Tahibacter amnicola: one gene and its partner. Each later gene encodes a partner of the first gene's protein in a complex. Links are inferred from orthologs where the notes say so. Each region holds a gene or a part of one and is shown on either strand. Other genes may lie near its edges.

Region 1 (6,864 bases):
AATGAGTTTTTCCGGGAACTGGTAGGGCCCGTAGTTATTGGAGCAATTCGTGGTGAGCGTGGGCAGGCCGTAGGTATGGTGGAACGCCCGCACCAGATGATCGGATGCCGCCTTGGACGCCGAGTACGGCGAATTGGGGGCGTACGGCGTTTCTTCGGTGAACTTGCCGACCGGGCCGAGGGAGCCGTAAACCTCGTCGGTGGAAACGTGCAAAAAGCGGAAAGCGTCCTGGCGATCCAAAGACAGCCCGCGCCAGTAAGCCAGGCAACGCTCCAGCAGGTTCAGCGTACCGACGACGTTGGTCTGCACGAACTCGGCAGGCCCGTCGATGGAACGGTCAACGTGCGATTCGGCGGCGAAATTGACGATCGCGTCGGGCTGGTGTTCCTGGAGCAACGCTTGTACCTGTGCCGCATCGCCGATGTCGCCCTGCACGAAGCGGTGATCCGCATGGCCGCGCAGGGATGCCAGCGTATCGAGATTGCCGGCGTAGGTGAGCTTGTCGAGATTGATGATGCGCCAGCCGCCCTGGGCCAGCATGTCGAGCACGAAATTGCCGCCGATAAAGCCGGCGCCGCCAGTCACAAGCAGGGTCTTCATGCGCTCCGGTCGCTCCGAACGGGTCCAGCCCGGCCAGGGGCGGCCGGGAAAGGCGGGGAGGTTACCAGAAGCACCGCCTGCTTGCCTCAGCAGCCGCGCCCGCCGGGACCGAAGCGCGGGTGGCGCCAGAACTGTGAAGCGCAGCGTGAGTTCACCGTGAAACCCCTGAAAATAGGGGTTTTTCCGGGTACTGGTACGCTGTCCCGGGGAAAAACGCCGCGATATAGTCGATCCAGGCCACGTGGAGGCGAACATGACCACGTCCCTTGACTCCATCTTCACAATGGCAGTCTGGATACCCGCCGCAGGCGCCGCAGTGATCGGCCTGCAGGCCTTCCTGCTGCATCGGGTCACCCGCCAGGCGCCTCTCCGGCTGCTCGCCATCGCCTGGGCCGCGGCGGCCCTCGCTCCTCTTTTCCTCGTGCTGGCCGCGACCGTGCCCGGATTGCGCACGCCTGGCTGGTTGGCCTCACTTGCCGCAACAACGGCGTTCACCGTCGCACAAATGCGCGCTTGTGCACTATTGGCTGGCACGTCCCGTCGCTGGGCCGGGCTGCCGGGCGTCCTGCCCCTGGTGGTCGGCATCGTGCTGATCGCCAGGGACGTGCCCTATTCGCTGCAGACTGGCCTGCTGGTGTACGGCAGTCTCCTTGCCTGCGCCCAGGCATCAGCAGCCTGGCAGCTGTGGCGGCGTGCCATCCAGCCTGCCGGTGTCGGGCTTGCGACGCTGCGCCTGGCCCTGCTGGCGCAGGCCGCGATGGCGTTCTTCGGCGCAGTGGAGCTGGCCCGCACACTGCCCGCGGCGGCGCCTTCGGCTGGCCTGGTGTTTCCGGTGTTCTACGGCCTTTCATTGCTGCTGGTCGCCTGCGGACTGGCCGTCGCCACACTCGAGGACAACACGCGCAGCTGGGCCTTGCGCAATCGCCACCTGCTGGCAGACAACCGCCGGTTCCGGGTCGAGGCCGAACAGGATGCCTTGACCGGCGCGCGCAACCGCCACGCCTTCTTCCACCTCATGGACGAATTCGCCGCTCTCAAGCTGGCGATCAACGGCGTGGTCGCCGTCGTGGACGTGGACAACATGAAGACGCTCAACGACGAATACGGCCACGAGGGTGGCGACGCTGCACTGGTGCGCGTCGCCCAGGCCATGCGCGCGCTCGTGCGCCGCGACGACCACCTGTTCCGCTGGGGCGGCGATGAATTCCTTCTGGTCGCCGTCACGCTCGACCTGACAGAGTTCCGCCAACGCCTGGAGTCGCTCAATGCACGACTGCAGCAGCCGGAGCCGGCGGTACGGGTGTCGTTCGGTTGCGCCGAATTTGGCAAGGCGTCGGAACTGAATGACGCCGTGCATCGCGCGGACATGGCCATGTACGAACAGAAACGCCGCCGCAAGAATCCACCGCGCGATTGCCGCGGCATCTCATCCACACTCAAACCGATGCGGCACGGCCGGAATGTCGTCGCGTGAGCGCTACTTCTTGCGCAGCAACCCGTGACACACCCGCACCATCATCGCCAGCCCGGTCGACCACGACAACACTGGACGCGGCCCGTTCGCGCCGTTGGCGGCAATTGCCTCGCCCCCGTCCCTATGACTTGTCGGGCTCGACCGCTTGCGCAGCTTCCCAGAGGCGCAAGGCTTCTTCCCGCGTCAACATCCAATCGGCCACCGCTTCTTTCGATGCCGTCGTATGGAACGCCCCTTCCAGCACCACCGAATGGCAATACGGGCAACGCGGGGGAGCCGCGAGCGAGATCCGGCCGCCACATTCGCAGGGCGGGCAATCCAGGACCCGATCGGCCTCCGCCGCCATGTTGCGCACGCACTGCTCGACGGCGGCGAGGTCAGTGCCAATGCAGAACGCGGTGCGCGCAGTGGCGATGCGATCGTACAGGTCACCATACTGATAGCCGCAGAGATGTTGCCGGGCTTCCCTGCCCACGCGCGTACTGCGGGTCAGTGTCCAGCTGCGCCTGGTGCCACGCCTGGTGCGCGGGCGAGTTGAAGCAATGGACGTGCAGGTACACGTCCGGGCGAAGTTCATGCGCCGGATGCACCGCATCCGAAAGCGCATCGTGGCTGCCGCCGCAGGCGAGGCAACGTCGGAGCCCATCCGGACGATTCACGGCCTGCCCCACTCCACCAGCCGGATCCGCGGCACGCCCGCGCAGTCGTGCACCACCACCGTCACTGCCTCGGCAAAATCGTCGCCACTGATGGAGACATAGGCCCAGCCCAGGTCGCCCTTGCGGCGGTCAGGCCAGCTTTCCATGGTTGCCATGAGTTCGATGTGGTCGGCCCCACTGTCGGCGTAGGACGTCATCGTTTCGTACTCGGCAGCCAGTGCCTCGGGGCCCAGGTCTTTTTGCACCTCGGCGCTCAGCAGGGAATGCGCGTCGTCAAATCGACCGGCGACCAGGTGCTGGGCGAACGCCAGCGCCGTATGCGCGTAGGGGGCGTCGTGATTGGCTTGCATCGTCGCTCCTTTGCAGCGCGGAAACGCATCACTATCCGGTACGGCGAACCCGCGCCACGCTGTTGATCTCACGCTGATACGCGGCCGGTACGTGCGTGGGCAGGTCTGAAACGGCTGCCTGCCTTGTTCTTTCGCCCCCTGGAGTCAGGGGGTGGCCAAACGCTGGCAATGCCAGCGATTGGCGAGGGTGCAGGGGTGCGTTGGCGCCGCAGCCATTCAATCGGCCGCTTGCTCGGACTTCCTCAGAACGGAATTTCGTCGTCATCAAAGCCGGTGTTCTGCACCGGCATCGGCGCGCTGCGCTGCGGCGCCGACTGCGGGCCACGGGCCGGACCACGCTCGGAGCGCTCGCGGCCGCCGCCACCGCCCATGCCGCCGGAACCACCGCCTTCACCGCCACGACCGCCGAGCATCTGCATTTCGTCGGCGATCACGTCGGTGGAATAGCGCTTGACGCCGTCTTTCTCCCACTCTTCCGTGCGCAGCTTGCCTTCGACATAGACCTGGCTGCCCTTCTTCAGGTACTCGCCGGCGATCTCCGCCAGGCGGCCGAAGAACTTGACGCGGTGCCACTCGGTCCGTTCCTGCTGCTCGCCCGTCTGCTTGTCTTTCCAGGACTCGGAGGTGGCGATGCGGATGGAGGTGATAGCCGAGCCGCCCGGGGTATAGCGGGTTTCCGGATCCGCACCGAGGTTGCCGACGAGAATGACCTTGTTGATGCCACGTGCCATGGGATTTCCTTGCAGAAAGGGGGCGGGCCCGACGGCCCGCATTGGAACGAAACATTACCACGGGGGCCGCCCCCGGCGCCCGCGGCGGTGTCCGGCGCAAGCCTGGGAAAACGCCGTCTCAAAAGCTGGGAAAGTGTCGGAAAAGGCTGCAGGAATCGGCCCGGAACCGGCCAGGGCGCGCGCGCTGGCGCGACGACACGACGCAACAGCACCGCCGCCGGCCCCGCTATAATCGCCGGACGACCCACCGGATCCAGCCACCCGATGTCCACAGCCGCCGCGGCATTGCCTGTCAACCTTCGTGATTTCGCCTCGGTGCAGGCCCTTGCCCGGCCGGGAATGAACGCCGTCGACCAGCTCATCCGCAACCGGCTGGCTTCCGACGTGGTGCTGATCAACCAGATCTCGGCCCATATCATCGGCAGCGGCGGCAAGCGCCTGCGTCCGATGCTGCACCTGCTGGCGGCCGAGGCGGCGGGATACCGGGGCGAGGAACACATCCAGCTGGCGGCCGTCATCGAATTCATTCACACCGCCACCCTGCTGCACGACGACGTGGTCGACGAATCCGACCTGCGCCGCGGCCGCAAGACGGCCAATGCCGTGTGGGGCAACGCGGCCAGCGTGCTGGTCGGCGACTTTCTCTACTCCCGCTCGTTCCAGCTGATGGTGGAGCTGGAGCGCATGCGCGTCATGCAGATCCTCGCCGATACCACCAATGCGATCGCCGAAGGCGAGGTGCTGCAGCTGCTCAACATCGGCAATCCCGACACGAGCGAGGAAGCTTACCTGCGTGTGATCGAGCGCAAGACGGCCGTACTGTTTGGCGCGGCCACGCGGCTGGGCGCCGTGCTCGCCAACCTGCCGGCGGCGCAGGAGCAGGCCCTGTACGACTACGGCATCAACCTCGGCTACGCCTTCCAGATTGCCGACGACCTGCTCGATTACGTCTCCGACGCCAGCACGCTTGGCAAGAACATCGGCGACGACTTGGCCGAAGGCAAGCCGACCCTGCCGCTGATCTACGCCATCGCCCGCAGCGAGCCGGCCCAGGCCGCCAGCCTGCGCCGCGCGATCGAAACGGGCGGCCTGGATTCGCTCGATAACATCATCGGCGCCATCCGCGATTCGGGTGCGCTGGAACTGGCGCGGGAAAAAGCGCTCGGCTACGCACAGGCGGCACGCACGTGCCTGGCGGCACTGCCGGCATCGGTGGCGCGCGACGCGCTCGACTCGCTGGCGGTGTACTCGGTGGACCGGTCGCACTGACGCGCCGCGACCCTGCCATCCCCCAAACCGGGCATCCCATGATTCTTCCGAAATACCACGTCGCCCCCTCCCGCATCGCCGGCGCCGGCAAGGGCCTGTTCCTGGATGAACCCGTGGTGCGCGGGCGCCTGATCACGGCGCCCGACGCTATTGCGCAGGTCTATCGCTTCGACGAAATCAGCCGCATGCCCAACGCGGCGGAGCTGTTGCCGGCGACGGTACGCTGGTTTGAGGATCGCTACACCGTGTCGCCCGAGTGGCCGGACGAGTGCTACATCAATCACGCCTTCGAGCCCACCGGGCTGTGGCACCTGGGTTTCGTGTTTGCCGCCCGCGATCTGGACACCGGCACTGAAATTACGGTGGATTACCGCCACCTCCTTGCTCCCGGCCAGCACGAGGATTTCCACGATGCCAGCACCGGCCATCCGATCATCGGCTTCAGCTGGGAGGAAAGCCTGCGCCAGTCCACCGAGCAGTTGCGCGGCCTGATCGCATGAGCCTGGCCAGCGTCCGCCATCTGCACCCTGCCAGTTACCGCCGCATGGCGTGGAAAAACGGCGGCGGCATCACGACGGAACTGGTCCGCTCACCCGCCGATGCGGAGAACTATGACTGGCGCGTATCGATCGCGGACATTGCCCAAGATGGTGATTTCTCCATCTTTCCCGGAATTGACCGGCAGCTGATGTTGCTCGAAGGTGGCGGCATCGAGCTGGTCATCGGCACCGATGAACCCACGCGGCTGGAGCAACGGTTCCGGAAGGTCGCCTTCCCTGGCGAAGCCCCGGTCAATTGTTATCTGCTCGATGGCCCGACGCGCGACTTCAATGTGATGTGCCGCCGCGGTGCCGTCGATGCGGAATTGCTGGCCCGCACGATCGTCGGCCCGATGCTGCTGTTTCCCGCGGCCGACACGACGTGGCTGCTGTACGTGGTGAACGGCCATGTCCAGGTGAAGGCGCCCGCCGTTGCCGCGGAAGCCGGTGACACACTCATCGTCACCTTCAACGATGCGACCCAGCCGGTTGTTCTCAACGGCGCGGGCGAGCTGGTACTGGTGCGCTTCAAGCCGACGCCGCCGGCCTAGCCGTCAGACGTCGGTCCAGCGTCTGAGCAGGTTGTGGTACACGCCGACCAGCTGCACCATGGCCGGATGTTCGGCCACGTCCTGATTGAGGTTCTGGATCGCGATATCCAGGTCGAACAGCAGCCGGCGCTCACCCTCGTCGCGCACCAGGCTTTGCAGCCAGAAGAAGGAAGCCACGCGCTCACCGCGCGTGATCGGCATCACCTGGTGCAGGCTGCTTGACGGGTACAGGATAAGGTCACCCGCCGGCAGCTTGACGCTGTGCGAGCCGTAGGTGTCCTCGATCACGAGCTCGCCGCCATCGTATTCGTCGGGCGCGCTCAGGAACAGCGTGCAGGAAAGATCGGTCCGTACCGGTTCGCGGTTGTCGCCGGTACGCGGATAGCGCACCGCATTGTCGACGTGAAAACCGAACGACTGCCCTTCGCGGTAGCAGTTGAACAGCGGCGGAAAGATCCGTCGCGGCAAGGCGCCCGCCACGAAGGTGGGATGTCGCTGCAGCCGCTCCAGGATCAACGCGCCCAGTTCGCGCGCCACCGGGTGGTCATCCGGCAGCTGCAGGTTGTTCTTGCTCCTGGCCGACTGGTAGCCCGCCGTCACACGGCCGTCGGACCAATCCGCGACCTGGAGCTTCTCACGGCAGGCCTTCACTTCCGCCGGGGTCAGCACGTTCTCGATATGCAACAACATC
Region 2 (6,954 bases), 600 kb from region 1 along the record:
TGGACGAAGGCCACGCCGGTGTTGGCGTTGACGGCGGCGGCACCCAGGGCGAGCGCGAGCGCCAAAGCAAGACGAACCATTTCCCCTCCCGATGCGGCTCGGGCTGGTACAGGACGAGCCGCGATGAAGCCCGCGGCAATGCCGGGTCAGGGAAAGCGTCCTTGCCGCCACCGGCGCTGCCGGAGCGAATTAGGCTCTGCCGACGTCACATACCCTCCCGTATGTCCGTTGGCCGCCGAAAAGTATCAATGTGTCCGAAGGCAGTCAAACGTTCGTTTCAAATGTAAGTATCAACCTGGCGGCCTCGGCGGCGGTATCCCCGCGGACCGCGATGAAGGGGTGTTCGTAGAAGGGGGCCTGCCCGTGCCAGTCAGCGCGTGGGTTTGCGCAGACGGCGGGGCGCGCTCCCTGCCGGCACGGGCGCTACGCCGTGGGTAGCTTGATAGAGGCGTTCGGCGGCAGCCCGTAGCGCCGGGAGGAATGCCGGCTCATCGAGAATCTCGACCGTTGCGCCTGTCATGAGGAGGCGGGCGGCAAGCGCATCGACGGAGTCGGCTCCCGTGTGAAGAATGCAGTGGCGCACATCCACCGCTTCGAGCACCCCGCACCACACCGGCAGGCTGGAGGCCCACTCCTGTGCCGGGCCTTTCAGGCGCAGGCGCAACTGGTAGGCAAAGGGCGCCTGCGTGATCGCGCGGCGCAGGTAGTCGCCGATGTCACCGGGAAAGGCCTGCGGCAGAAATCTCCGGCCGGTGTCGCGCACTGCACTGATGCGGTCGACCCGAAACGTGCGCCAGTCGGTGCGGTCTTCGTCCCACGCGATGAGGTACCAGCGGTGCCCTGCGCTCGCCAGCCGCAGCGGCTGGACGCGACGCTTGCTGGGCTTGCCGCCGTGATCGCGATAGTTCAGCAGGAGAACGGCGTGATCGCGGCAGGCCGCCGCAATCCGGGTCAGCCGTTCCACCGGGGGAGCGCTCGATGCGCCGCCGAGCGACAAGGTGACGGTGTGCAGATCACCCGCGCGCTTGCGCAACCGCGCGGGCAGGATCTGGTCGAGCTTGGCCAGCAGGCCGAGTGCCGTTTCCTCCAGGTTGGCCACGCTGTGTGTCGCCGCCCGCAGCGCGACGGCGACGGCAACCGCTTCCTCATCCTCCAGCAGGATCGGCGGCAACGTCGATCCGGATCCGAGCCGGTAGCCACCCCCGACGCCCGCGGAGGCCTGCACCGGATAGCCCAATCCGCGCAGTCGCTCGATGTCGCGACGCACGGTGCGTGCGTCCACGTCGAGGCGATGGCACAGGTCGGCGCTGGTCCAGTGGCGGCGTCCCTGGAGCAGGGTCAAAAGGCGTAGCAGGCGGGCGGACGTCTTCAGCACGGTCCGATGGTAATGCACAATCGCGGACACATCCTGTCCGCAATATCCGGCTACGATCTGTCCATCGCGCGGCGGCGCAATCGGGTGGAGAAAGGAGAACCCTCATGAGCTTGAAGACCTACAAGGGAAGCTGTCATTGCGGTGCAGTCCGCTACGAGGCCGATATCGACCTCTCGTCAGGGACAGGACGCTGCAATTGTTCTCTCTGCGGCAAGATGCGCCGCTGGAGCGTCAATCTGAAACCGGAGCAGTTCCGCCTGCTCAGCGGCGAAGAGGCGCTGAGCGACTACCAGTTCAACACGCGCAGCGGTCACCACACCTTCTGCAAGCACTGCGGCATCCATTCCTTCGGTCATGGCTATGTCGAAGAGATCGGTGGCGCCTATTACTCGGTGAATCTCGCCTGCCTGGATGATGTAACCCCGGAGGAACTGATCAACGCGCCGCTGCGTTACTTCAATGGTCGTGACAACGACTGGTTCAACGTCCCGGCCGAAACACGCCACCTGTAGGGCCCTGATGCTTGATCAGTGCATGGCGGCGGCAGCGTCGCCATGCGCTGCAGTGTTCAGAATTCCAGCTCCGCGGCGGCGCACAGGTAGTCGATCATCGGCGCGATGGTCTTGAACGAGTCCACCAGAAACGGCCGGAGTTCGGCGGACTGGGCCAGCGTATTGTCGAACGCACGCGAGGCGACGAAATCCTTGCGCTTGATGTCTTCGATCAGCTCGTGATTCGGATCGTAGCCGCGCGGTACACGCACCAGGCTGTCGCCGCCCAGCGCCAGTTTCTCCAGGAACGCCTTGCTGCGCGTCGCCTTCTTCCAGGCCGCGGGGTTGTCGGACAGGAAGTCGCGGATTTTCCTGGTCGTGTCCGGTTGCGGATGCCACTGGCCGCCACCGACAAAGCAGCCATCCGGCTGGATGTGGATGTAGAAGCTCGGCGCTTCGATCTGGCGACACCGTTCGTGGAAGATCCGTGCGCCGGCCCAGGTCTTGTAGGGGCGCTTGTCATTGGAGAAGCGGGTATCGCGATGGATACGGAACAGTGAGCCGCCCTGGGTGCGTGTATCGGCCCGATAGTGCGGACTGATCTTCGCCAGCGGCGCCTGCAGGTCGGCCAGGAGCTGCAGGAATGGGCCCCGCACATGTTCCTCGAAGCGCGGTTTGTTGTCGGCGAACCATTCGCGGCTGTTGTTCCTCGCCAGGTCTGCGAGGAACTTGAAGGTCCTGGGGGTGAAATAGATGGCGCTCATGGTGTTGACAGGCCCTCGTTCAGGCGAGTGCAGCCCGGCGTTCGTGACCCCAGGCCTCCAGTGCGTCGAGCAGGGGTTGCTTGCCGCCGGCGGCGGGTTCGCCGCGGAGTTGACGAATGGTGGCGAAGAAGGCGTCCAGGCCCAGGCAGGCGGTGTCGGTGGGAGCCAGCAGGCGTTGGCGTTGAAATGCCAACCACTGCTCGCGTTCGGCGGGACCAAGGGTCTCGGGCCAGTTGCGGGCACGATAACGGAACAGCAGGTCGGCACAGCGGCGGTCGCGGAACGGGAATGGGCGCGTGCCGAGTTGTTCAGGCGGTGTCTGGCGGACTTCACGCAACAGGCGACGGTCGCCGTCGCTGAGGAATCCTGAGTACAGCGCGAGTTCGCAATCGGGCAGCGTTTCCTCGCGTGACGATGCACCGAACACCTGCCGCAGTTTCTCCGCAAGACCAGGATGCGGCCGCAACTGCTCCAGATGTGCCAGGCACCGGTCCAGGTCCAGTCCGATGCGCGCCGTGTCCACGCCGTTGAGCACGGTGAGCGGCGCCAGCGCCGGTGAGCGATTGGCGTGGACGAGCTTGAGCGGAATGCGTTCGACGTCCTCGGGCAGATCCTGCCGTGGTGTGAACACCCGATCGGCGATGTCCCCGGCATCGAGTGTCAGCATCGGCGCGGGGTCGGCCGACAGGTCGTACACGATTACGCCATTGGGCTGGGTCGGATGCACCGCGATGGGCGCTACCACGGCCAGGCATCCGCGGGTGCCCGGGTAGCGCGACGAGACATGGATGACAGGCGCCATCCGTGCCACGTCGAGCAATTCGAAGGCGCGCTGCTTGCGCCGTAGCTGGAAGTAGTAGTCGAACAGGCGTGGCTGGCGTACGCGGATCAATCGCGCCAGGCCGATCAGGGCGCGGACGTCCGACAGGGCGTCATGCGCCCGCTGTTGGTCGAGCCGGTTGGCGCTGGCCAGGTCTTCCAGGCGGAAGCTGGGTGAACCATCGTCCCGCTGCGGCCAATGGATGCCTTCGGGTCGCAAGGCGTAGCACATGCGTGCCAGGTCGATCAGGTCCCAGCGCGAATTGCCGTTTTCCCACTCGCGCGCATACGGATCGTAGAAATTGCGGTAGAGCAGGTGACGCGTGACCTCATCGTCGAAGCGCAGGGAGTTGTAACCGACGCCGCAGGTGCCGGCAGCGCCCAGTTCCTCGTGCACCCGCGCGGCGAACTGTACCTCGGGTAGTCCGTCGCGCTGCATCTGCTGGGGCGTGATACCGGTGATCAGCACCGCCTGCGGGTGCGGCAACACGTCCGGCGCGGGCTGGCAGAAGAATTCGACCGGCTCGCCGATGGGCTCCAGCTCCAGCGTGGTGCGGATGCCGGCAAATTGCGACGGACGATCGCGGCGCGGGTCGGCGCCGGTGGTTTCGTAGTCGTGCCAGAAGAAGCTCGGCGTCGACGTCATGGGGCCGGGAGCCGGCTGGTCAGCGCCGCAAACTGTTTTCTCAACGGGGATCCTTCCACGAAACGGTTCTCGATCGGTGTTGCGATAGCGCTGACCAGGGATCGTGCCTCATCCGGCTTGCCCTGCGCCAGCAGCAGTTCGGCCAGTTGCACCTTGGCGTCGAGCGTGGCGTTGGCTTCCTCACCGATGCCCTTGCCGATGTAGTCGACGGCATTGCGCAGCTGTTCGGTCGCTTCGGGCAGTTTGTTCTGGTCGCGCAGGATCAGGCCGCGCAGTTTGGCGACCGCGCCGAGACGGGCATGCGTTGGCGGCAGGAATTCCCGGAACGCGGCATCCGCCTGCTCCGCAAAGCGTAGTGCCTCAGCATACTTTCCGTGGCGGCGCATCCATTCGCCCAGGTGGACCAGGCGGCGGGCACGCTCCGTGCGGGTGTCCATCGAATCCTCGATTTCCCGTTGCAGCAGCGGCAGGGCTTCGTCGAGCCGACCGGCCAGCATCAGCGAGCGACCCAGGTTCTGCCGGAACACCGCGACCCGGGGTGAGGCGTTTTCGCCGGGCTTGGGCAGGCTGCCGTTGTAGGCTTCCCGGAACAGTTCGATGGCGGTCGCGAAGTCTTCGGTCTGCTCGGCGAGGCTGGCGACATTGTTGACCGTGATGGCGTAGCTGGGCGTATCTTGCTGGCCGTTCTTGCGCAGGTAGCCAAGGTTTTCCTTGAGCAGGGCAATCGCCTCGAACAGCCGCCCTTGCAACTGGATGGCGTTGGCGAGGTTGTTGCGCACGGTGACGGCCCAGCCGCTGCCCGGGTCGAGGGTCTTCAGGCGCACGGCGAGCATCCTGCGCAGCACGCGTTCCTGGTCGGCGTGGCGGCCCTGGCGTTCGTAGACTTCGGTCAGAAAGCCGATCCCCGAGATGGCTTCCGGCGATTCCTCCGGGTAATGCGTGCGAAGTACTTCCATGGCCTTCGTCGCCGCCGCTTCCGCGTCGACCAGTTGGTTGGCGCGCATATGCGCTTCGGCCAGGGCGGTATAGGTGCGCGACAGGACCAATGGATCCGTGACACCGTGGGTGTCGGCCAGCTCGCGGCTGCGCCGCGCAGTGGTGAGCGCGGTGAGCGGGTCGCCGTTGCGCGCCTGCGCGAGCGAGAGCCCGGAGAGGGCGCCGGCGATCTCCGCGTACTCAGTCGGGGCGTGGCGCTCCAGGTCGGCGATCACCTGCTGCATCAGCGGTTCGGCGTCCTCGGAGCGTTCGGCGAGATTGAGCACATAGCCGACATCGTGCAGATATTTCGCGTGCTGGACGGGATTGCCCTGGTCCTTTTCGATCTGGGCGGCCGCGCGGAACGAACTGGCCGCGGCATCCGGGTCGCCCAGCTCGGTGTAGATCCGTCCGAACGCCGCCAGCAGGCGCGCACGTTGCACTGGCTCATCCGCCAGGCGCTCGTCCGCGGCGCGGCGCCCGCGATCGATCAGCTCCTTGGGTGAGATCGGGCGATTGCCCGCGTTTTCGGGCGATGCGTTCTCGAACAGGGCGACAAGGTAGTCGACGACATGGCGCGACGTGGCGGATTCGCGCCGGGCCTCCGCCTCCGCCCGCAGCGCGCGGTCGCGCTCGGCGGCCAGGCGCCAGGTGGCCACGCTGACCGAGACGATGGCCGCTGCGACCATCGCCATGGCAACCGGGTGCCGGCTGAGGAATTTGCGCGTCCGGTAAGACCAGCTGTCCGGTGCTGCGAGGATAGGGCGTCCGCGCAGGTAGCGTCGCAGGTCCTCCGACAGCGCCTCGGGCGATGCGTAGCGCCGTGAAGGTTCCGGATGCGTCGCCTTGGCGATCACCAGTCCCAGTTCCGCCGGCACCGGCTGCGCCGACTGGCGCGCCTGGCGAAGATCCAACGTGCCGTCGGCATCGGTCTTGGGAATTTGTTCGAACAGCACCTCGTACAGAACCAGTCCCAGCGCGTAGACATCGCTGGCGGTATTGACGGTTTCGCCGCGGCGCTGCTCGGGACTGGCGTAGGTGGGCGTGAACCATTGCGCTGCAGTCGGTTCCTGGCGGGCGCTTGCGGCAGGGTCGAGCAGCTTGGCGATGCCGAAGTCGAGCAGGGCTGGCTCGCCGTCCTTGCGCACCAGCACGTTGGCCGGTTTCAGATCGCGATGGATGATCAGGCGCTGGTGGGCATACTGAACCGCCATGCACACTTTGCGGAAAAGTTCCAGACGCGACGAAATGCTCAGCTGGTTGCTGCTGCACCAGTGGGTGATCGGTTCGCCGGCGATGTATTCCATCACCAGGTAAGGCTGGCCCTCGGCCGTCGTGCCTCCGTCCAGGAGCCGCGCGATGTGCGGATGTTCCAGGTGCGCCAGGATCTGGCGCTCGCGGCGCAGGCGCTCGGCCGCATCGCGGGTGGGCACGCCGCGAATCAGCTTGATGGCGACCTGGCGATCAAATTCCGCATCTGCGCGCTCGGCCAGGAACACCGTGCCCATTCCGCCCGAGCCGATCTCGCGCAGCAGGCGGTAGGGCCCCAGCTGCATGCCGTGGGCGGGCGAGGTGGCCAGCTCGCTGACGGCCGAGCCGAACCGGCGGGTGATCGCGTTGCTGCCGCGCCCGTCCGCATCGACCAGTGCCAGTGCCTCGCGCTTGAGGCCATCGTCGTCGGGTTGTTCGGCGAGCCACTGCTCGCGCGCGTGCGGCGGCAGGTCGATCAGCGCGTCAAACAGCCACTGCAGACGCAACCAGCGGGAATCGCTCATGCCTGCAGACGTTCCTTCAGCCAGGCGCGGGCGAAGCGCAGCTCGCGGTCGACCGTGGCCACGGAGACCTGCATGGTTTCGGCGATCTCTTCGCGCTTGAGGCCGAGGA

Evidence for each region.
Region 2: the proteins of ssb (region 1) and sbcB are in contact, whole or in part, in a crystal structure (PDB 3C94), measured with the Escherichia coli proteins. The link is inferred for Tahibacter amnicola from one-to-one orthologs.

The regions. Positions count from the first base shown.
Region 1 is NZ_CP104694.1:5,307,349-5,314,212, forward strand. Bases 2,071-4,980 are described here. They hold ssb (single-stranded DNA-binding protein), read right to left. Parts: upstream 3,815-4,980; coding sequence 3,326-3,814; downstream 2,071-3,325. Other genes in these bases: N4264_RS20755 (GGDEF domain-containing protein), read left to right, coding at 2,071-2,074; N4264_RS20760 (hypothetical protein), read right to left, coding at 2,196-2,549; N4264_RS20765 (DUF3887 domain-containing protein), read right to left, coding at 2,730-3,083; N4264_RS20775 (polyprenyl synthetase family protein), read left to right, coding at 4,079-4,980. Also shown: rfbB (dTDP-glucose 4,6-dehydratase), read right to left, coding at 1-600; more of N4264_RS20755, read left to right, coding at 854-2,070; more of N4264_RS20775, read left to right, coding at 4,981-5,083; N4264_RS20780 (SET domain-containing protein), read left to right, coding at 5,122-5,583; N4264_RS20785 (HutD/Ves family protein), read left to right, coding at 5,580-6,173; N4264_RS20790 (Fe2+-dependent dioxygenase), read right to left, coding at 6,177-6,863. UniProt on the Escherichia coli protein: Plays an important role in DNA replication, recombination and repair. Binds to ssDNA and to an array of partner proteins to recruit them to their sites of action during DNA metabolism. Acts as a sliding platform that migrates on DNA via reptation.
Region 2 is NZ_CP104694.1:4,707,294-4,714,247, reverse strand. The notes cover bases 1,873-4,872. They hold sbcB (exodeoxyribonuclease I), read right to left. Parts: upstream 4,096-4,872; coding sequence 2,650-4,095; downstream 1,873-2,649. Other genes in these bases: N4264_RS18435 (serine/threonine-protein kinase), read right to left, coding at 4,092-4,872; N4264_RS18445 (DUF2461 domain-containing protein), read right to left, coding at 1,944-2,630; N4264_RS18450 (GFA family protein), read left to right, coding at 1,873-1,887. Also shown: N4264_RS18460 (hypothetical protein), read right to left, coding at 1-80; N4264_RS18455 (helix-turn-helix transcriptional regulator), read right to left, coding at 371-1,375; more of N4264_RS18450, read left to right, coding at 1,480-1,872; more of N4264_RS18435, read right to left, coding at 4,873-6,845. UniProt on the Escherichia coli protein: Degrades single-stranded DNA (ssDNA) in a highly processive manner.